Regions from separate parts of the Mesorhizobium sp. M1403 genome, predicted to be linked through region 1. Evidence: predicted binding sites of a transcription regulator. Region 1 holds the regulator's gene; each other region holds the start of a gene.
The links. Region 1 encodes PhoB, which activates phosphate uptake and scavenging genes when phosphate is short. Its sites were predicted from a motif close to TGTCATNNANCTGTCAT; they were not measured.
Positions count from the first base shown of each region.

Region 2: NKH01_RS14675 (RNA degradosome polyphosphate kinase) is a predicted target of PhoB. The motif match lies at 1,862-1,878, and genes of this name have one in related genera.
Region 3: olsB (l-ornithine N(alpha)-acyltransferase) is a predicted target of PhoB. The motif match lies at 2,793-2,809, and genes of this name have one in related genera.

Region 1 covers NZ_JAMYKY010000017.1:66,770-74,429, reverse strand. Annotated here, with positions in the region: gene pstC (phosphate ABC transporter permease subunit PstC) at 1-673, shown strand, start outside; gene pstA (phosphate ABC transporter permease PstA) at 677-1,528, shown strand; gene pstB (phosphate ABC transporter ATP-binding protein PstB) at 1,525-2,328, shown strand; gene phoU (phosphate signaling complex protein PhoU) at 2,361-3,068, shown strand; gene phoB (phosphate regulon transcriptional regulator PhoB) at 3,085-3,774, shown strand; gene NKH01_RS24060 (ROK family protein) at 3,784-5,028, opposite strand; gene xylF (D-xylose ABC transporter substrate-binding protein) at 5,315-6,355, shown strand; gene NKH01_RS24050 (sugar ABC transporter permease) at 6,498-7,660, shown strand, end outside.
Region 2 covers NZ_JAMYKY010000007.1:94,746-102,405, forward strand. Annotated here, with positions in the region: gene NKH01_RS14660 (TIGR02117 family protein) at 1-288, shown strand, start outside; gene NKH01_RS14665 (FAD-dependent monooxygenase) at 322-1,536, opposite strand; gene NKH01_RS14670 (zinc-finger domain-containing protein) at 1,556-1,801, opposite strand; gene NKH01_RS14675 (RNA degradosome polyphosphate kinase) at 1,951-4,152, shown strand; gene ppx (exopolyphosphatase) at 4,152-5,684, shown strand; gene NKH01_RS14685 (serine hydrolase domain-containing protein) at 5,742-6,803, shown strand; gene NKH01_RS14690 (DoxX family protein) at 6,827-7,249, opposite strand; gene NKH01_RS14695 (DoxX family protein) at 7,396-7,660, opposite strand, start outside.
Region 3 covers NZ_JAMYKY010000003.1:78,277-85,936, reverse strand. Annotated here, with positions in the region: gene acuI (acrylyl-CoA reductase (NADPH)) at 1-347, shown strand, start outside; gene NKH01_RS08000 (hybrid sensor histidine kinase/response regulator) at 435-2,723, shown strand; gene olsB (l-ornithine N(alpha)-acyltransferase) at 2,873-3,748, shown strand; gene NKH01_RS07990 (trimeric intracellular cation channel family protein) at 3,758-4,390, opposite strand; gene NKH01_RS07985 (TetR/AcrR family transcriptional regulator) at 4,466-5,116, shown strand; gene NKH01_RS07980 (cupin domain-containing protein) at 5,170-5,949, shown strand; gene grpE (nucleotide exchange factor GrpE) at 6,069-6,704, opposite strand; gene NKH01_RS07970 (hypothetical protein) at 6,942-7,145, shown strand; gene NKH01_RS07965 (fatty acid desaturase) at 7,267-7,660, shown strand, end outside.

The sequences.
Region 1 (7,660 bases):
CGGCATTGCCGTGTTTCTCACCGAACTCTGCCCGCGCCCGCTCAGGCGCCCGATCGGCATAGCGGTCGAGCTGTTGGCCGGCATTCCCTCGATCATCTACGGCATCTGGGGCCTGTTCGTGTTCGCGCCGTTCCTGCAGACGACGATACAGCCCTTCATCATCAACATCTTCCACGGCGTGCCGGGACTATCCAGCCTTTTCGCCGGCCCTCCTTACGGCATCGGCCTTCTAACCTCGGCGCTGATCCTCGCCATCATGGTGCTGCCCTTCATCACCTCGATCACCAAGGACGTCTTCGATACGGTGCCGGCGGTGCTGAAGGAATCGGCCTACGGCATCGGTTGCACGACCTGGGAAGTGACCCGGCGCGTGGTCATTCCCTATACCCGCATCGGTATCATGGGCGGCGTCATGCTTGGCCTCGGCCGCGCGCTCGGCGAAACCATGGCGGTGACCTTCGTCATTGGCAACGCTCACCGCATCAGCGCCTCTCTGTTCGCGCCGGGCACGACGATCTCGGCGACCATCGCCAATGAATTCACCGAGGCCGACGGCGATCTCTACACCTCCTCTCTGGTTTCGCTCGGCCTGATCCTGTTCGTCATCACTTTCCTGATCCTTGCCGCCGCCCGCTATATGCTGATGCGGATCGACGCCCGTACGGGAGCCTGACCGATGTCGACATCCTCATCGCTCCACAGCCGCCGCAAAGCCAGGAATTCGGTGATGATGGCGCTTTGCGTCGTCGCCGCCGGCATCGGGCTTGCCTGGCTGGCGCTCATTCTCGGTGCACTGGTCTATAAGGGCACAGCCGGGCTTTCGTTCGCGGTCTTCACCGAGATGACGCCACCGCCAGGCGAGGCCGGCGGCCTGCTCAATGCAATCGCGGGCAGCCTGCTGATGACGATCATCGCCGTTGTCGTCGGCACGCCGATCGGCGTGCTGGCGGGAACCTACATGGCCGAATATGGGCGTTTCTCGCGCATCACCACCGTCGTGCGCTTCATCAACGACATCCTGTTGTCGGCGCCCTCGATCATCATCGGCTTGTTCGTCTATGAGTTGATGGTGCGGCCAATGGGGCATTTCTCGGCCATAGCCGGCGCCGTTGCGCTTGCCATCCTGGTCATTCCGGTGGTCGTGCGCACCACTGAAGACATGCTCAACCTGGTGCCGAACGCGTTGCGTGAAGCCGGTGCCGCGATCGGCGCGCCGCGTTGGGTGGTGATCCGTTCGGTCGCCTACCGCGCCGCATTGTCCGGCATCGTCACCGGCATATTGCTGGCGATAGCACGCATTTCCGGCGAGACGGCGCCGCTGCTCTTCACCGCGCTCAACAACCAGTTCTGGAGCAGCAATATCAACGCGCCGATGGCCAGCCTGCCGGTGACCATCTTCCAGTTCGCTCTCAGCCCTTACGAGGAATGGCAGCAACTGGCGTGGACCGGCGCACTCATAATCACCCTGACGGTTCTGGGCTTGAGCATCCTCGCCCGCAGCCTTACCGGACGCAGAGAGGACAGATGACACAGATGTTGTCCCCGGACATGACGATGACCGAAACGGTCGCCGAGAAGACGAAGATCGAGGTCAAGAACCTCAACTTCTACTACGGCCAGAGCAAGGCGTTGAAGGACATCACCTTGTCGCTGCCCGAGCGCAGCGTCACTGCCTTCATCGGCCCTTCGGGCTGCGGGAAATCGACGCTGCTGCGTGTGTTCAACCGCATCTACGAACTCTACCCGAAGCAGACAGCCGAGGGCCAGGTGCTGCTCGACGGCAAGAACATTCTCGACCGCTCGCAGGATCTCAATCTCCTGAGGACCAAGATCGGCATGGTGTTCCAGAAGCCGACGCCGTTCCCTATGTCGATCTACGAGAACATCGCCTTCGGGGTCAGGCTCTATGAGAATCTCGGCAAGTCCGAAATGGACGGCCGCGTCGAACAAGCGTTGAAGCGGGCCGCGCTGTGGGGCGAGGTCAAGGACAAGCTCAACGCCAGCGGCTTGAGCCTGTCAGGCGGCCAGCAGCAGCGGCTTTGCATTGCCCGCACCGTGGCGGTGAAGCCGGAAGTCATTCTGCTCGATGAGCCGGCTTCGGCACTCGACCCGCTGTCGACCGCCAAGATCGAGGAGCTGATAGACGAGTTGCAAGCCGATTACACGATCGTCATCGTCACCCACAACATGCAGCAGGCGGCGCGCGTGTCGCGCCAGACCGCCTTCATGTATCTGGGTGAACTGGTCGAGTTCGACCGGACCGAGAAGATCTTTACGTCGCCCCGCGAGAAGCGCACGCAGGATTACATCACCGGCCGCTTCGGCTGAGCCGTTCCGATCATGCATATAAGGACAGGACCATGGGCGAACACACAGTCGCTTCTTTCGACGAGGATCTCGAGCAGATCAGCAAGCTGATCCGCGACATGGCCGACCTCGCCGGTTCGATGGTCGGCGGGGCGACCAAGGCCCTGTTGAATTCTGACAACGTGCTGGCGCAACGCGTCGTTTCCGACGATGCCATCATGGATGCGCGTCAACGCGAACTGGACGACCGCGCCATCACCCTGATCGCCAAGCGCCAGCCGATGGCCCACGATCTGCGCCATGTCGTCGGGGCGATCCGCATGGCCGGCGATCTCGAACGCATCGGCGACCTTGCCAAGAATATCGCCAAGCGTGTGAGTGCGGTCGGCCTTAGCGTCACACCGCGCGACCTATCGCATTCCATCGATGCGATGGCGCAGCTGGTGCTCATCCAGGTGCAGGGCGTCATCGAGGAGTATGCTGCAGGCGATGCGGCCGCGTTGGCCAAGCTACGCGCCGCCGACGAGCGCATCGACGTCAAATATACGTCGGTGTTCCGCGAACTGTTGACCTACATGATGGAAGACCCGCGCAACATCACCGCTTGCACGCATCTGCTGTTCTGCGCCAAGAATCTGGAGCGGATCGGCGACCATGTCACCAACATCGCCGAAAATGCGTATTATGTGCTGACCGGCGAGCAATTGCCGGTCAATCGTCCGAAGCAAGACGAAACGACAATGTCCGCACCGGCGACATGATGGGGGTGCCCAGCCGATGATCGCACCACGCATAATGGTGGTGGAGGACGAGGAGCCGTTGGGTGTGCTGCTCCGCTACAATCTCGAATCCGAAGGCTACCAGGTCGAGGTGGTGACACGCGGCGACGAAGCCGAGATCCGTTTGCAGGAGAATGTGCCCGATCTTCTGGTGCTCGACTGGATGATACCAGCGGTTTCCGGCATCGAGCTCTGCCGCCGGTTGCGGGTGCGCCCCGAAACCGAACGGCTGCCGATCATCATGCTGACCGCGCGCGGCGAGGAGAGCGACCGGGTACGCGGTCTTTCGACCGGCGCCGACGACTATCTGGTCAAACCGTTTTCGACACCGGAATTCATGGCCAGGGTCAAGGCGCTGCTGCGCCGCGCCAAGCCGGAAGTGCTGTCCAGCGTGCTGAAGGTCGGCGACATCGTGCTCGATCGCGAATCGCACAGGGTGTATCGCAAGAAGACCGAGATCCGGCTCGGGCCGACCGAATTCCGGCTGCTCGAATTCATGATGCGGCATCCGGGCCGCGTCTTCTCGCGCAGCCAGTTACTCGATAATGTCTGGGGCGAGACGATCTATATCGACGAACGCACCGTCGACGTGCATGTCGGGCGGCTGCGCAAAGCCGTCAACAACGGCCGCATGCCTGATGTCATCCGCACCATCCGCGGTGCCGGCTACGCGATCAGGGAAGATTGACCCGCCCAGTCAGGCTACGTTCTTTCTGACGCCGGGCCTCATTTGCGCGCCCGGCGCGAAAATCTGCTGGTCGACGAAGCTTAACGCCCGCATTGCACAGCCTTCGCGGATCAGCGGCAATTCGTTCGGCTCGGTATCGAAGGAGATCGAGCCCGAATGCTGGCCGCCGGCGGTCTGGGCGATGGCCTTCCGCAAGGCCGGCTCGATCAGATCAAAGGCGGCGGCACTGGCGCCGACCATTGCGACCGGTGCCGGATCGATCAGCGCGAACAGCGAGCCGAGACCGAAACCCAGCGCTTCGCCGGCCTTGCGGTAGGCTTCGCGTTCCGGCCCGTCCTTCTCGCGCGCCCGAACCGCCAGCGCGCGCATGTCGGCGTCGCTGACGTCGGCGACCGGTTGGCTGTCTTCGCTCATCTGCGTGGCGTTGCGCCAGATGGCGTAATTGCCGGCATAGGCCTCGATGCAGCCGCGCCGCCCGCAACGGCAGAGCGCGCCGCCCGGACGATGGATCATGTGGCCAAACTCGCCGCCCGAGGAATGCGTGCCGGTGAACAGCTCGCCCTTCAACACCAGCCCCATGCCGATGCCGTGCGAAAGCAGGATGGCGATGAAGTCGTCGCGATAGCGATCCGGATCGCGCCAGCGCAAAGCCACCGCCATCATATTGCAGTCGTTCTCCACCGTGGCCGGGATGCCGAATTCATCTTCCAGCATGTCGGCAAAGGCGATGTCCGTCTGCGGCGTGATCGGCGACCACAGCATGGCGCGTGCAGGGGAGTCGGTAATTCCCTGAATCGCCAGGGCGATGCGGGCGACACTGCGGACGTCAAGATCTGGATCGTCCAGCCGGCGCCGGACGATGGCCATGCATTCGCGGATCAGTTCGTCGCGCGGCATGGTCAGCGTGTCCAGCCGGCGCTGTTCCTCGGCGACCACCTGCCCCGCATAGTCGATGATGGCGGCCGACAGGAAATTCAGCGACAACACCACGGTCAGCACCGCCGCCGCTTCCGGATTGAGGGCGAGGCCGACCTGCGGACGACCGCGTTTCAACGAAACGGGTTCGCTTGCCTTGCTCTCGGCGAGGATGCCTTCCCGTATCAGGTCGGAGGAGATCGCCGATATGGTCGAATGGCTGAGGCCGGTGGTTGCGGCGATCTCCGTACGCGATGGCTGGCCGGCCCGGCGCACGGCCGAGATCACCATCGCCCGGTTGCGCCGGCGCAAATCGTCATGGCGGATTCCGACCGACATCGTTTTGCTTTCCTCCCGGTTTGCCGCGGCCGCTCATGAACCGGAAGCCGTCGGTAATGCCGACAAATAGTGTCAGATGAGGCAAATAGTGTCAGATGCAGGTGGCGCTGTCATCGTTTATTCCGAAGCTCGAAAAAACTCGCAGCAACATCAAAATCCATCAGAATCGATGTTGACAGCAGCGGGAGATCGGGCCAGTATTTTTTCGAGGCTCGAAAAAATTAGCGCCTCTAAGCTGGCCTTTGGGGCCAATTGGTCACGCCGTACGCGGCGCAGGGAGGATATGATGAAGAAATTCACGACCGCCATTCTGGCGGGTGTCGCCATGACGCTGGCGCTTGCGTCGGTGGCGCAGGCTAAGGACAAGGTCATCGGCGTTTCCTGGTCGAACTTCCAGGAAGAGCGCTGGAAGACCGACGAAGCCGCAATGAAGGCGGCCATCGAGGCCGCAGGCGACAAGTATATTTCCGCCGACGCACAGTCCAACCCCGGCAAGCAGCTCACCGACGTCGAGAGCCTGATCTCGCAGGGCGCCAACGCACTGATCATCCTGGCGCAGGACGCCTCGGCGATAGGGCCGGCCGTGCAGAAGGCGCTGGACGAAGGTATTCCGGTTGTCGGCTACGACCGGCTGATCGAGAACAAGGACGTCTTTTACCTGACCTTCGACAACAAGGAAGTCGGCCGCATGCAGGCCCGCGACGTGTTCAAGGTGAAGCCGGAAGGCAACTATGTCTTCATCAAGGGCTCGGGCGCCGATCCGAATGCCGATTTCCTTTTTGCCGGTTCGATGGAAGTGCTGAAGGACGCCATCGACAGCGGCAAGATCAAGAATGTCGGCGAGGCCTATACCGACGGCTGGCTGCCGGCCAACGCCCAGAAGAACATGGAACAGTTCCTGACCGCGAACGACAACAAGGTCGATGCGGTGGTCGCCGCTAACGACGGCACTGCCGGCGGCGTCGTCGCCGCACTGACGGCGCAAGGGTTGGCTGGATCGGTTCCGGTCTCGGGCCAGGACGGCGACCACGCCGCGCTGAATCGCATCGCGCTCGGCACACAGACGGTCTCGGTGTGGAAGGACGCGCGCGAGCTCGGCAAGAACGCCGCCGAGATCGCCTCGCAATTGGCCGACGGCAAGCAGATGACCGACATTGCCGGCGTGAAGGATTTCACCACGCCCGGCGGCAACACCGTAAAGTCCCTGTTCCTGACCCCGGTCGCCATCACCAAGGACAACCTCAACGTCGTCATCGACGCCGGCTGGATCAAGAAAGAAGAGGTCTGCGCGGGCGTGGCGGCGGGCGCTGTTCCGGTCTGCAACTGATCCGAGTTTCCGAGAAGTCCGAACGCCGCGGCCGCTTGCCGCGGCGTTTTTTCAAGAAAGAATTGTTTTTCCGCTTCCGGCGGATAACTTCTAGGCTGCTTCCGGCATCCGCGGCAGACGGCAACCCGGCGGGAGAAACATCATGACCGACACGACTTCCAACACGCCGGTCGACAGCTCGACGGCAGACCGGGCGCGGGAATCGGAGCTCGGCGTCGTTGCCCGATTTCTCAAGGCAACCGAACTCGACACGCGCATGCTCGGCATGGTCGGCGCGCTGCTGGTCATCTGGGTCGGGATCCACATACTGTCGGGCGGGCTCTTCCTGACGCCGCGCAATCTCTGGAACCTTTCGGTGCAGACCTCGTCGGTGGCGATCATGGCGACCGGCATGGTGCTGGTCATCGTGATGCGCAACATCGATCTTTCCGTCGGCTCCGTGGAAGGCGTGATCGGCATGGTGATGGGCGTGGCGCAGGCCGAATTCCTCGTCCGCATCATGGGATTTCAGCTTGGCAGCCCCTGGCTGTGGGTCATCGCACTGGCCGCCGGCCTGGTGCTCGGCCTGGCTATCGGAGCGTTTCAGGGTTTCATCATCGCCTATCTCCAGGTTCCTGCCTTTATCGTGACGCTCGGCGGATTGCTGGTCTGGCGCGGCATGGCATGGCTGATCACCAGCGGGCGCACCGTTGCGCCGCTGGACAGGACCTTCCAGCTGATGGGCGGCGGACCACGGGGCTCGATCGGCGCCACCTGGAGCTGGATCGTCGGTGTCCTCGCCTGCGCGGCCGTTGCCTTCATGCTCTTCAACGGCCGCTCGCAGCGCAAGCGCTTCAACTTTCCGCTGCGCCCTGTCTGGGCGGAAAGCTTGCTCGGCGTGATAGCCTGCGCCGCCATCCTCGGCGCCGTGTGGATCGCCAATTCCTATCCTTGGCCGGTCGGCATCGTACGCCAATATGCCCAGCAGAACGGCATCACCGTTCCCGAGGGCGGGTTGTTCATCGCCCACGGCATCGCCATACCTGTGCTGATGGCCGTGGCCGCGGGCATCGTCATGACCTTCATCACCAGACGCACCCGTTTCGGCCGCTATGTCTTTGCCATAGGCGGCAATCCGGAAGCGGCCGAACTCGCCGGCATCAACACACGCTGGGTCACCATGAAGGTGTTCATGATCATGGGCGTGCTGGCCGCGATCAGTGCGGCGATCGCATCGGCGCGCCTCAACGCGTCGACTAATGCGCTGGGGACCCTGGACGAGCTGCTGGTCATCGCGGCGGCCGTGATCGGCGGCACGTCGCTCGC
Region 2 (7,660 bases), on a different contig from region 1:
GCCGAGCCGCATCCCGACGTCGCCGGCTTCGACGTAAGTGAGGAACGCTTTGCGGCGCTGCTCGATTTCATTGCAGCGAGCTTTCAGCAGGGACCGAACGGGGCCATGCCGATCGAGAATGCGGCCTATTCCCGTTTCGATAGTTTCTTCGAAGCCAATGGCCATTTCAACGCGCTGGTCGGCTGCAACACCTGGGCGGCGGCGGCACTGCGCACCGCCGGCCTGCGCACCGGCTGGTGGAACCCGCTGCCGGCCTCGCTCGGCCTGTCGATGCGGCTTTACAATTGACAAGGCGCCGATGACTTAGGACCGCCGAGCGTCCTACGCCCGCCAGCCATAGAGCCAGTCGAGATCAGCGGCGAGCTTTTCGGGTGAGCGCATCGCCAGGAACAGGTTGCGGGCCATCGCCACCGGCCCGGCCGCATGCCAGGCGAGGCGGTTGATGGCGCCCCGGCGGGCGACCTGGGCGACGCGCGGCCGCCGCGCCTGTTCCCAGGCGTCAAGCGCCCCCTCAAGATCGGCTGTGGAGGCCGCAACGAAGCCGGCAAGCGTCGCCGCGTCCTCGATCGCCATCGCCGCGCCCTGAGCGGCAAACGGCGTCATCGCGTGCGCCGCATCGCCGATCAGCGCGATGCCTTCCGGCGTCGTCCACCGCCGCTGCTCGACAATGTGGATCGGCCATGCCGTCCACGGCGCCGCCTCGCTCGCCAGACGGACCAGCGCCGGCGCGGTACCGCGCATGGCGCTGGCGAGGATGGCGGGGTCGGCATGCCCCGACCAGCCCTCGGCGATGCGCTCGCCCTTGGTGAAGGCCGCGAGGTTGAAGACAGTGCCACGGCTGACCGGATAGGCGACCATATGGAAGCCTGGATAGAGGAATGCGGTAACGCAATCGGGCGCACCGATCACCCTGAAGGCTTGTCCGGCGAGGCTGTCCGCGGCCACCGTTGCGCGCCAGGCAAGCTCGCCCGAGAAGCAGCTTCTCCGGAAATCGGCCGCCTTGCGGGCGAGCGTTTCTCGCACCGACGACCAGACGCCATCGGCTCCGACCAGCAGACAGCCAGCCTCGACCGTGTCGCCATCAGCCGATGCAGTGACGGTAACACCTTTCGATCCGGCTGCGATGTCGGTCACTCGCGCGCCGGCGATCAGATCGATACCGGGCTGCTCCGAAACTCGCTGCATCAGCGCTGACTGCAGATCCGCGCGGTGGGCGACGAGATAGGGTGCTCCCCAGCGCGTCTCGGCCGCCGGGCCAAGCGGTACGCGCGCCAGCTCACGCAGCGTGGCGGCATCCTTGAGCACGACCGCCTCCGGCCGCACCGCCGTCGGCAGCAGCCGATCGAGTACGCCGAGTTGTCGAAGAATGCGTGTCGCGTTGGGCGACAGCTGGATGCCGGCGCCGGCAGCCTCGAGGTGCTGCGCCTGTTCGAACAGTTTTATCCGATAGCCGCGCTCGGCGAAGGCCAGTGCCGCGGTCAGCCCGGCAACGCCCGCCCCGGCGATGACCACATGCCGGGACTGCGTTTCTCGCATCAGGCTTGTCGCGGAAGAATCAGGCGGCCTGGTCGATATAGAGGCAGCCCGGCGGCTGCGTTTCCAATGCCTTCAGCTTCGGCGAATAGCGATAGAGCGTCGAGCAATAGGGGCAGACTTTTTCATTGTCGTCGCCCATGTCGAGAAATACATGCGGATGGTCGAAAGGCGGATTGGCGCCGGTGCACATGAATTCCTTGACGCCGATGTCGATTGCCGGATAGCCCGCATCGTTCTGGAAATGGGGAATGGAACCGCCTGCCATCGTCGTCTCCTGATCTTGTCGATTGCATCTGGATCATAACCCGTCTCTTTGCAAGATCGATGAAATGAAACTGTCGCAAAAGCCTGTCAGAGGATAAGTTAAGCCGGTTAAGGCTGGCGCCGACGGCTGGTGTAGGAAGAGCAGGAACCATGAACGAACTGAAGCCGGTGCAAAGCGAATTCATCACCATCGAGGCTGCGAGCCGCGAAGGCGGCAATCCTGACCGCTTCGTCAACCGCGAGTTTTCCTGGCTGCAATTCAACCGGCGCGTGCTCGAGGAATCGCTGAACGCCAATCATCCGCTGCTCGAGCGCGTTCGCTTCCTGTCGATATCGGCCGCCAATCTCGACGAGTTCTTCATGGTCCGCGTCGCCGGTCTTGCCGGCCAGGTGCGCGAGGGTATCGTGCTGAAGAGCCCGGACGGGCGCACCCCCGAGCAGCAGCTCGAACAATTGCTGCGCGAGGTCGAGCGCCTGCAGGAGGACCAGCAGAACAGCCTTTCGGCGCTGATGCTGCAGCTCAACAAGGAAGGCATCGAGAGCATCACCCGCGATGCGCTGACCAAGGACGAGAAGACCTGGCTCGAGGACCATTTCCAGGAGCAGGTGTTTCCGGTCCTGACGCCGCTGTCGATCGACCCAGCGCATCCGTTTCCGTTCATTCCCAATCTCGGTTTCTCGATGGCGCTGCAATTGCGCCACCGCAAGAACGGCGAGGAAATGAGCGCGCTTTTGCGCCTGCCGGTAGCGCTGAGGCGCTTCATCCGCTTGCCGGATCGCAAGCATCACGTCCGCTTCGTTCCGCTCGAAGAGGCGGTCAGTCTCTACATCGGCAAGCTGTTCCCCGGCTATGAGGTCAAGGGCTCCGGCACGTTCCGCATCATCCGCGACAGCGATATCGAGGTCGAGGAAGAATCCGAAGATCTGGTGCGGCTGTTCGAGACGGCGCTGAAGCGTCGCCGCCGCGGCTCGGTCATCCGCATCGAGTTCGACAGGCTGATGCCGTCCGAATTGCGCGACTTCGTCGCCGGCGAGCTTGGCGTCTCGGCCAGCCGCATCAGCGTGCTTACCGGGCCGCTGGCGCTTAGCCAGATCTCGGAGATCGTCGCCGTCGCGCGCGACGATCTGAAGTTCACGCCCTACAATCCGCGCTTCCCCGAGCGCATCCGCGAACATGGTGGCGATTGTTTTGCGGCCATCCGCGAGAAGGACATCATCGTCCATCACCCCTACGAATCCTTCGACGTCGTGGTCCAGTTCCTGCGCCAGGCGATGGCCGATCCGGAAGTGGTGGCGATCAAGCAGACGCTCTACCGCACCTCCAACGACAGCCCGATCGTACGCGCTCTGGTCGACGCCGCCGAGGCCGGCAAGTCGGTGACGGCGCTGGTCGAGCTCAAGGCGCGTTTCGACGAGGAGGCCAACATCCGTTGGGCGCGCGACCTCGAGCGCGCCGGGGTCCAGGTCGTCTTCGGCTTCCTCGAGCTGAAGACCCACGCGAAAATGTCGCTGGTGGTGCGGCGCGAGGACGGCAGGCTACGCAATTACGTGCATCTCGGCACCGGCAACTACCATCCGGTCACCGCCCGCATCTACACCGACCTGTCCTTCTTCACCACCGACCCGACGATCGCGCGCGATGTTGCGCAATTGTTCAATTTCATCACCGGCTATGCCGAGCCGGCCGAGCAGATGCGGCTGGCCATCTCGCCGTTCACGCTGCGCAACCGCATCCTCAAGCATATTTCGGACGAGATCGGCCACGCGCTGGACGGCAGGCCGGCTCGCATCTGGATGAAGATGAATGCGCTGGTCGATCCGATCATCATCGATGCGCTTTATGACGCCAGCCGCGCCGGCGTCGAGATCGATCTAGTCGTGCGCGGCATCTGCTGCCTGAGGCCGCAGGTGCCGGGCCTGTCGGAGAATATAAGGGTGAAGTCGATCGTCGGCCGTTTCCTCGAGCACAGCCGCATCTACTGCTTCGGCAACGGCCACGGCCTGCCATCGGACGGGGCGATCGTCTACATCTCCTCGGCCGATCTAATGCCGCGCAATCTCGACCGCCGCGTCGAGACCATGGTGCCGATCACCAATCCAACTGTGCATGAGCAGGTGATCGGCCAGATCATGCTCGGCAACATCATGGACAACCAGCAAAGTTTCGACGTATTGGCTGACGGAACCTCCCGGCGCGTCGTGCTGGAGGAGGGCGAGGAACCGTTCAACGCGCAGGAATATTTCATGACCAATCCGAGCCTGTCCGGACGGGGCGATGCGTTGAAGTCGCATGCGCCCAAGCGCATCGCGCAGTTCAAGCGCCGCAAGAAACAGAACGCAGCGACGGGCTGATGATTTCAGCGTCCCAGGGCCGGCTTCAGGACCGCCGACCGCTGTCCATCATCGATATCGGGTCGAACTCGATCCGTCTTGTCATCTATGAGGGGCTGGCGCGTTCGCCGACCTTGCTGTTCAACGAAAAGATGCTGGCCGGCCTCGGCCGCGGCATCGTTTCGACCGGAAAGCTCGATCCCGAGGCGGTGACGCGCTCGATGGAAGAGTTCCGCCGCTTCCGCGCGCTCTCCGACCAGGCCGGTGCCGAGCGCATGTATGTGCTGGCGACCGCCGCCGCCCGCGAGGCGGTCAACGGCCCCGACTTCATCCACCGCGCCGAGGATGTACTCAAGACCGAGATCCAGGTGCTGAGTGGCCGCGAGGAAGCCCATTATTCGGCGCTCGGCGTCATCTCCGGTTTCCATCCGGCCAACGGCATCGCCGGCGATCTTGGCGGCGGCAGCCTAGAACTGATCGACATCGATGGTGAGACGATCGGTGACGGCATCACGCTGCCGTTGGGCGGCTTGCGCCTGCAGGACATGGCGAAGAACTCGCTGACCCAGGCGGCAAAGATCACGCGCGAGCAACTGGCGCGGGCGAAATTGCTGAAGGGCGGACAGGGCAGGGCCTTCTACACGGTCGGCGGCACCTGGCGAAACCTCGCCCGTCTGCACATGGAAATGACCAACTACCCGCTCGGCGTCATGCACCACTACGCGATCGGCATCGAAAGCGCCGCGAACTTCCTCCGGCAGGTCGCCAAAGCCGAGATCGATAAGGTCAAGGGCATCGAGGGCGTCTCCAAGAACCGCCGCTCGCTGCTGCCCTACGGCGCCATCGTGCTGCAGGAGATCATGGCGGCGATGCAGCCGTCGAAGATCATCGTGTCGGCGCTGGGCGTGCGCGAGGGCTTTCTCTATTCGCTGCTCGACAAGGCCGAACAGAAAGCCGATCCGCTGATCTCGGCGGCGGAAGAGCTTGCCCGCCTGCGCTCGCGATCGGTCGACCACGCGCATGAGCTTGTCGAATGGACCGGTAAGGCCTTCGCTGCCTTCGGCATCGACGAAACCAGGGATGAGGCGCGCTACCGCCACGCCGCCTGCCTGCTTGCCGATATCGGCTGGCGCGCCCATCCCGAATATCGCGGCAAGCAATCGCTCAACATCATCGCCCACGCCTCGTTCATCGGCGTCGACCATCCCGGCCGCGCCTTCCTGGCGCTTGTCAGCCTGTTTCGCCACGAGGGCGTGTTCAATGAAGCCGCTCCGGAAATCCGCGGGCTGGCGACACCGCGCTATCTCGAACGCGCCCGGGTATTGGCGGCGCTGTTGCGCGTCGTCTATCTGTTGACCGCGGCAATGCCGGGCGTCATGCCGCGGCTGAAATGGGAAAACCGCGGCAATGGCGTGCTGGCGCTGGTGCTGCCGGCAGCGCTGGCCGATCTTTACGGCGAGCGGCCGGCTGGCCGGCTGGCACAGCTGGCAAGAGTCACCAACCGCCGGCTGGTGCTGGCGGTCGAGGGCGGGCCAAGCATGTCTGTGAAGTGAACGGGCGGTCCAAGGCCGGATTTCGGGACGTGGGGTAAACGCAGAGCGAAAAATTCCATGACCATCCCATCGTCATCTCCGTCCGTAGCTGCAGCCGAAGCGCTCGGCTTCGATCCAGCGATCCACCGCAAGCTGCTTGCCGGGCTCGAGTCCGGCCTGTTGCGCGACCTGCACATCGTTCTCGCTGCCCGCTCCGAGAAGGTCTTCCTGGAGCACTATGCCGAGGGCAGGGACGAAGAATGGGGGCGCCCGATCGGGCAGATCGCCTTTGACGCCGGCACGCTGCACGATCTGCGCTCGGTAACGAAGAGCATCGTCAGCCTGCTTTACGGCATTGCCCTCGACACGGGACTGGTGTCGCCACCCGATGCGCCGCTCTTCGCGCTGTTTCCCGAATACGCCGATCTCGCCGCCGATCCCGCGCGTGAGAAGATCACGATCGGCCATGCGCTGACGATGACGCTCGGCATGGAGTGGGACGAAAACCGTCCCTATAGCGATCCGCAGAACAGCGAGATCGCGATGGAGAACGCGCCCGATCGTTATCGCTTCATCCTTGAGCGGCCGATCATCGCCGACCCTGGGAGCCGCTGGATCTATTCCGGCGGCAGCGTCGCGCTGGTTGGCGCGATCATTGAAAGAGGCTGCGGCAAATCCCTGCCGGATTTCGCGCGCGAGGCGCTTTTCGCGCCGCTTGGCATCGAGCGCTTTCACTGGTCGGCTGGTGGTGACGGCGTCGCCTCCGCAGCGTCCGGCCTCAGGCTGGCGGCCCCTGATCTTTTGAAGATCGGCCAACTCCTTCTTCGCAAGGGTCTGTGGAATGGAGAGAGGATCGCGTCGGAAGGCTGGATAAACGCGTCGTTAACAGCCACAATCTCGACGCCGGACGGCCTTGGTTATGGCCGGTTGTGGTTCACCGGCGACGCGCCGGCGCCAGCATTCGCCGCCCCGAAATCATGGTATGGGGGTTTCGGCAATGGCGGACAGCGGCTCTGGCTGATGCCCGAGGCCGACATCGCCGCCGTGATCTATGCAGGCAAGTACAACGCCCAGGATGCCTGGGTGACGCCGACCCGCGTCTGGCGCGAGATCATTCTGGCCAATTTCCTGAACGCCTGATGATCTGTGCTGACGCCAGTCTTTCAGGTCGCTTCGGCACCGACGCCGATGCCACGCCCGTCGGCCGACCAGGCGCCCGCACCAGCCATTGCCAGCGCCAGAAAACCACCTGCTATGGCAATGTCCTTCATCAGCATCTGTGAATGCAGGAAGGTCAGCGTCGGATCGTCGCCGCCTTGGCCGTAATGACCGATGAAGGCGGTCGCGATGCAGAAGGCGGCGAGCAGCAGCGCCACGATCGGCGTCTTGAAGCCGACGAGGATGAGCAGCCCGGCGATCAGCTCGAACAGCCCCGTGCCCCAGGCAGCGAGTGTTGGCAGCGGCAGTCCGAGACCGGCGAAATAGCTAGATGTGCCGGCGATGTCGGCAAGCGCATGGAAGCCGGACGGCACGAACAGTGCGGCGAGCAGCAGCCGGGACAGCAAGAGCAGCGCATTGCGGGGCATGATTCACCTCCGTTATCAGCGGCCGTTTTGGCCCAGCGCCCGATCTTAGCAGAGTTCCGGCCAGCAGATCGACCGACGCATTCCGACAACGAAAAAGGGGCACGGAAAATTCCGCGCCCCTTTTGTCTAGGCAATGCTGGGCCGCTTCAGCCGCGCTTGGCGTCGATCGAATACGCGCCGGCACCCGAGGAGGCGAGCACGAGGAAGCCGCCGGCAATGCCGAGGTTCTTCATGAAATTGATCATCTGCATCTGATCGGCCCAGCCGGTGTGGGCGACCAGCGCGGTGGCGACGGTGAAGATCGCCATCACCCAGCCGACGATCCGGGTCTGGAAGCCGACGAGGATGGCGAGGCCGCCAAGCAGTTCGATGAGGCCAACGACAATGGCGGTCACCATCGGCAGCGGCAGG
Region 3 (7,660 bases), on a different contig from region 1:
AGGAACGCTGGGCCGGCGGCATCGACGCTGTCGGCAGCCACACGCTGGCCAACGTCCTGTCGATGACCTCCTATGGCGGCGCCGTTGCCGCTTGCGGCCTCGCCGGCGGCATGGACCTGCCGGCAAGCGTCGCCCCGTTCATCCTGCGCGGCGTCTCGCTGCTCGGCATCGATTCGGTGATGGCGCCCAAGGCGGTCCGCATCGAGGCCTGGCGCCGCATCGGCACCGATCTCGATCACGGAAAGCTTGCCAGCCTGTCGACGAGCATCGGCTTCGACGGCATCATCGGCGCCGCGCATGACATCGTCGAGGGCAAGATCCGCGGCCGCGTGGTGGTGGACATGTGAGGCTCCAAAGGGAAAAAAGAGCGCGACCGCTAAAATTCGAACGATCAACCACAACCTTCAATAAGCTCTGTCTGGCAGGAATTCCGTATGATTGCGGAACCCGGCATCAGAGAGGCGGAACCAGCCGAACGGGCCGACCGGGCGGCCCCCGAGGCGTCAGGGCGGCAGCTTGTCGCCGCGCCGCCGCTGGCGCCGGAATTGCCGGACGCCAACCGCCACGGCCTGCCCTTCCTGACTCTCGTTGCCATCGTCGTGCTGGCAGGCCTGTCGCATCTGACCGGAGCGCCGATCTTCATCACCATTGGCCTTTTGGCGACAGCCATCGCCGGGCTCGCCATGCATCTGCGCAACAGGCGCACCCAGCGTCGCGCGGTGGCCCTTCTCGATGCCACGACCGCCCGCAGTCGCGCCGAGATCGAGACGCTGGCCGACCGCATGTGGGAGATGCAGGAGAGCGAGGAGCGCTTTCGCGGTCTGATCGATGCACTCGGCGATCTCGTCGTCCACCGCGACCGCGACGGCCATATCGTCTACGCCAACAAGGTTTTCGCCGACCTTGTCGAAACCGACCAGCGCGACCTCGCCGGCAAGACCCTGGCCGAACTAGGCATCGATGTCGGCATCGTTCCCGACGCCGCCTTTTCCGACCATGAATGCCTGAGTTCCACTGATGTCGCCATTCGCACGCCGGACGGCCCACGCTGGTTCTCTTGGATCGAGCTGTCGGTGCGCGACAAGGACAGCGGCGCCGTTTCGCATCGCGCCATCGCCCGTGACATCACCGCCCGCAAACGCGCCGAATCCTCGCTGATCACCGCCCGCGAACGGGCCGAATATGCGAGCCAGGCCAAATCGCGCTTCCTCGCCACCGTCAGCCACGAGATACGCACGCCGATGAACGGCATCATGGGCATGGCCCGGCTTCTCGCCGACACCAGCCTTTCGCCCGAGCAGCGGACCTATGTCGGCGCCATCTCGACCTCGGCCAGCGCGCTGCTGGCGCTGATCGAGGACCTGCTCGACTATTCCAAGATCGAGGCCGGCCGCTTCGATCCCGAACCGCAACCGATGTCGGTGCGCGAGATCGCCGACAATGTCATCGAGCTTTTGGCGGCGCGGGCTTTTGCCAAGGATATCGGCCTCGGCTGCCATGTCGAACCCGACGTGCCGCAGCTGATCACCGCCGACCCCGGCAGGGTCAGGCAGGTGCTGCTCAACCTTATCGGCAACGCCGTCAAGTTCACCGACAGCGGCGGCGTCCTGGCAAGCATCGGCCGCGTCCGCACCGAAACCACCAACCGCATCCGCTTCACCATCACCGACACCGGCCCCGGTCTGCGCGAGGAGGACATGGAGCGCATCTTCGAGGACTTCGAACAGGCTGACGGCACCTCGACCCGTACGCATGGTGGTGCCGGCCTCGGTCTCGCGATTTCCAAGCGCCTGGTGACGGCGATGGGCGGCACTATCTCGGTGTCGAGCCGGCTTGGCCAGGGATCCGAATTCGTCTTCGAGATTCCCGCTATTTCCGCCGTCGAGGCGCTGCAGATCCGCCAGAACGCGCTGTTGGGCCGGCATGCGGTAATCGTGTCGAAGAACCTGGTCGAGGCCGAAGCCATCGCCCGCACCATTCGCGCCAATGGCGGAACGGTCGATCTGGCCGCCGCCGCCGCCCAGGCCGCCCCTTTCGCCGAGGGCTGCAACGTGCTTCTGGTCGATGCTGCCATGGAGCAAAGCGACGGCAGGCTGCTCAGGCGCCTGCGCCAGAGCGGATTTGTCGATTGCGAGGCGGTGACGCTGATCGCGCCGACCGACCGCGGCATGCTTGGCGAGTTCCGTGCCAACGGTTACGCCACCTTCCTGGCGAGGCCGGTGCGCGGCGAGACATTGCTGCGCGTGCTTTTGACCAGCCACGCACCGGTCATCGCCGAGCCGCAACCGCAAAAGCGCGGCGCGCAGGCTGGGCACGCCATTGGCGGCCGCCAGCAGGGCCTGTCGGTGCTGATCGCCGAGGACAACGACATCAACGCCATGCTGGCCCGCGCCACCCTCCTGAAGGCCGGGCATCGGGTGAAAGTGGTCGGCAACGGCAAGGCCGCGGTCGAGGCGGTCATCAGCACCGGCCATAAGCACCGCTACGACGTGGTGCTGATGGACCTGCATATGCCTGTCATGGACGGGCTGGACGCCATCGCCGCCATCCGCCGCCATGAGGAGGAGACCGCGGTTCCGCCGGTGCCGATCATGGTGCTGTCGGCCGACAGCCAGGAAAAGACCCGCCACGCCGTGCTCGCCCACGGTGCCAGCGGCTTCGTCACCAAGCCGCTCGACCCTGATGCCCTGGTTCATGCGGTTGAAGGGCAAGTGGCCGCCTGAGGCACAACATAGACGGTCGATAGATTACCCAGCCGACGAAGTATTGCCCGCAGAGCCGTATCACGGTACTGTCACAATCCTGTTGCACCTACACCGTATCCCCGTGCCAAGAGGGATGGCTCGAAGGAGAATCACTCGTGCATACAGTCATGCCGGAATGTGATGCTCGGCCGAACGCCAGCGGGCCTTTGCTCGTCGGCCGGAACGCCGATGCCGTCATAAAAGGCGCATCGCTCGGCCGCATCGGCAATCTCGAAGTGCGGCTCGCCCGCAACGAGGCCGAGATCGCTGCCGCGCAGGAAGTGCGCTACCGGGTGTTCTACGACGAGCTTGGTGCCAGGAAGGACCTGTTCCAGATGCAGGACCGCCGCGATGCCGACCGCTTCGATCCCCTCTGCGATCATCTGCTGGTCTTCGATACTTCGCTTTCCGGTCCCGAGCATCGCCGCATCGTCGGCACCTATCGCCTGCTGCGGCAGGAGATTGCCGCGGCGGCGGGCGGCTTCTATTCCGAAGGCGAATTCGAGCTGACCAAGCTGATCGCGCGACATCCCGGCCAGCGCTTCCTCGAGCTCGGCCGCTCCTGCGTTCTGCCGGAATACCGCTCCAAGCGCACCATCGAGGCGCTGTGGCAAGGCATCTGGGCCTATATCAATCATTACGGCATTGGCGTGATGACCGGCTGCGCGTCGTTCCACGGCACCGTGCCGGCGGCACATGCAGAGGCGCTGACCTATCTTGCCCACCACTGCCGGACGAATTCATCGTGGGACGTGCGTGCCGTCGCCGGGCGCTATTGTTCGATGGATCTGATGCCGATCGAAGCCGTTAACACCAAGGCGGCGATCGCCGCGATGCCGCCGCTGGTCAAGGGCTATCTGCGCGTCGGCGCGCGCATCGGCGACGGTTGCGTCATCGACCGTGAATTCTCGACGGTCGACGTGTTCGTGGTGATGCCGGTCAAGGAGATCGGTGCCCGCTACGTCAATTATTATGGCGGGGAAGCGCAGCGGTTTGCAGCCTGACACCTTAAATCAGGGAATATCTTCCGGACGCCGGCCAGGCTTGCTTTTGTAGGACGGAAAGGCCCAGCCGAATTTCAGCGCGCCGCCGCGTACGCAGAAAGCCGCCATGAAACCTGCCAGGCCCGACGCAAGCGGCGGCAGTCCGGCGAAATCGCCAAGTGTGTAGAGGCCGGCGCCGGCAAGCGCTGCGGTAACGTAGATTTCCGGTCTCAGGAGCACCGAAGGCTCGCCTGTCAACAGATCGCGCAGAATGCCGCCAAGGGTTGCGGTGAGCATGCCGGTGACGATCGAAACTGCAGGTGACCCGGTGATCGTCAGCCCCTTGGCCGCGCCAATCACCGAAAATGCGGCAAGACCTATGGCGTCGAGCCAGAGCAGCAATTTGTAGCGCGACTCGAAACGATGTGCGCTGAAGAAGACGACGACCGCCACCGCCGCACAGATTAGCACATAGTCGCGGTTTCCCACCCAGAACACGGGCACGTTGAGGATGACGTCGCGAAACGTTCCGCCCCCGATGCCGGCAACGCTAGCCAGAAACAGGTAACCGATAATGTCGAGCTGTTTGCGCGAGGCGGCCAGCGCACCGGTCGCCGCGAAGACGGCGACGCCGGCATAGTCGAGAAGCTCGATCGGGTTCATGGAGGGAATAATGAAATACCGAGTGGGGAATAGCGAGTGGCTCCTGCGAATCTGGATTGACTCCAGATAAATTAAATGATTGAATTGTTCATTCAATTATTTGGGTGGACGTCTATGTCCCCTCGCCGCTACAGCATGGCTTCCCGGACTGCCGCCTTCGCCAAGACGAGGCAGCGCATTCTCGACGCGACAATCAAGCTGCACACCCAGAACGGCATCTTTGGCACGACTTGGAAGGACATCGCTACGGAAGCCGATGTCGCCGTTGGCACCGTCTACAAGCATTTTCCTACTCTGGATGACCTGGTGCCGGCGTGCGGCGAATTGCTGATGGAGCGCCTGCGTCCTCCGTCGCCCGAAGCAGTGACGGAGATAATCGGCGACGCGACCGATCCTGAAGAACGGCTACGCCGGGTCGCCAACGAGCTGTTCGCCTTCTACCAACGTGGCGGACGGCATCTCGAAAGCGACCTGCGCGAGCGCGAGCTTCCGGCCATGCGGGAATGGGAGGAATACCTGCGACACATGGTGGCCGGATTCGTGCGTGAGGCACTGGCGCACGACGGTCCGGGCGATGATGTCGTGCAGGCAATCAGCTTTCTATTCGACTTTCCGACGTTCAACGCCATGCGGATACGCGGCATGACGGTGGACCTCGCCGTCGAAACGGCAACGACAATGGCGCTCTGCTGGCTCAAAGGCAGAGGCCGGACGAGCACGTCTTGAGCGAACAGAATGCGGGAGGCGAAACAAAGGTCAGATGGCAAAGGGAGGAAGTCATGGACACGAATGTCGTTGAAATCACTGAATTTGCATTGAAGCCCGGATTCACCGAGCAGATGTTCCTGCAGACTAGGGATGAAGTGAATGACGAGGTGCGAAAGCTCAAGGGTTTCCTCAACCGTCGCCTGCTCAAATCCGCAGGCGGCTGGACGGAGATATTCGAATGGGCGGACATGGACAGCGCCAAGGCGGCTGGCGAGGTCTGGTCCTCCCTGCCCGGCATCAAAAACTATTGCTCGATGGTGAATTCCGCCTCGATCAAGGTCGGCTACCATTCTGTGGCGGCCGTGGCTGGCGGCGAAGCTGGCAGGAGCACTCCCCACGCCTTTTGCAGTCACGCCTTGGAAGGAGAGGCGCGCTGGTGGCTTGGCTCGCTAGCGGTGATCAAGGCGACAGCGGTCCAGACCGCGGGCCAGTTCACGCTGATCGAAGTGCTCGAGAGCGAAGGTGAGGCGCCGCTGCATGTGCACCATCGCGAGGACGAGTCATTCCTGGTGATGGAAGGCGAGATCGAGTTCGAGATCGGCGGTAAGGCGATTATGGCTGGACCCGGTTCGTTTCTCTTTGGGCCACGCGATGTGCCGCACCGCTATACGGTCAAGCGTGGGCCGGCCCGGATGCTGTTCTTCTTCACGCCTGGCGGTTTCGAGGAACTTCTGAGGGCGACCAGTGTGCCCACCGCCGACAGGCGCATTCCTCCGGACGGCGAAGGAATGCCGGACATGGAGACATTCCCCGACGTGGTCCGCCGCTATGGCTGTGAACTGCTGAGCTGAGGGCAGGAAAGCCTGCACGGCGAACTGTTTGATCGCCCTGAAATCGGATAGGTTGGGGGCGGTCGATCATCCCTCACGCTTTGGTGGCGGTTGCTGGCTAACGGAGCCCTACTCCCAGTTCACGCATCCTTCTCAGCCTGCTCGTTCACCGGCCCCGGCTCCACCGGCGCTTCGCTTGCCACATGCTTGGGGCCGCCCTTGGCGACGCCGACCATGGCCGGCCGCAGCACGCGCTCGCCGATCGAATAGCCGGGCTGCACGACCTGGACGACCGTGTTGGCCGGCACGTCGGGATTGGGCACCTCGAACATCGCCTGGTGGAAATTCGGATCGAATTTCTCCCCCTCGGGCTCGAGCTTCTTCACGCCGTGGCGCTCCAGCGCCGACAGCATGGCGCGCTCGGTGATCTCGACGCCGTCGATCAGCGCCTTGAAGCCGGCATCACCCGACGCCTTGGCCTCCTCCGGGATGGCATCCAGCGCACGGCGCAGATTGTCTGATACCGACAGCATGTCGCGGGCAAAATTGGCGACCGCATAGGCGCGCGCATCGTGGACGTCTCGGGCGGTGCGGCGGCGCAAATTCTCCATGTCGGCCGCCACGCGCAGCGCGCGATCCTTCAGCTCTTCGTTTTCCTTCAGAAGCCGCACAAGCGCTTCATAGTCGCCGTCGACGCCGCCTTCCCTTGGCTCCGCGGCAGCCTCGGTCTTCTCGGCTTCATCGGGCGCGCGTTCGTCTTTTGCCTGGTCGCTCATCGCCGTTTCCCGTCATTTTCAAATGGTGTGGATTTGCGCCCGATATCGAGGTTTAGCGGCCAAAAATCAAGGGGCAAGCGATACTGCAGCCGCTGTTGCGGCTTGATGGCGGACGGCGCAAACCTTTCGATTTTAATTCAAACTTTACCGTAACCGCCGGCTTTGCTTGCCAGGCTACTACAATGCGGGAACCATTCCTCCCTTGGAAGAGTTTCGAAGCCGACACAGGATTTTGAGATGATGCCCCGCAGGAACGGCGAAAAACGCAACGGGCTCGCCGCCGATATCCGGCGCCAGCTCGGCACCGAAGCGACCAAGCGCTTTCTGCGCACCTTGCCGGCCTTCCGCACCGAGTCCGATATTCCCGACCGTCTGAAGGAATTGCTCGACCGCCTGGACGGCGTGGAAGCCAAGGTGGTCGCAGGCGGGCGCCGTCGGTAGCGCGCCGTTGCCAGGGACGCGACCGGCAATTGTGGCCGGTTGCCATCGCGCGACATTTACGCGCAGTAACTTTGCGTGATCTCCGTCTTGCGGCAGCGCCCTGCTCCGCCTATGTTTCATGATGAACATGATTTCCCCCGAAGCTGTGGCAAACAGCAAGCGCGCCTGGTTGAAAATCCTGTCGCGCTATAAAAAGCCCGACAGACGTCGCAGCGCTGTCGAACTCGCCATCACCCTCATCCCTTTCGCCACGTTATGGGCGCTGTCCTCGGCCGCCTATGCCTATGGCCATTGGTGGGGTCTGGTCCTCATCCTTCCGGCCGCCGGCTTTCTGGTGCGGATCTTCATGATCCAGCACGATTGCGGTCACGGCTCCTTCTTTGCCAATCGCTATGCCGACGACTGGATCGGCCGCGTCCTTGGCGTGCTGACGCTGACGCCCTACGATTGCTGGCGCCGCGCCCACGCAACCCATCACGCCAGCGCCGGCAATCTCGACGAGCGCGGCACCGGCG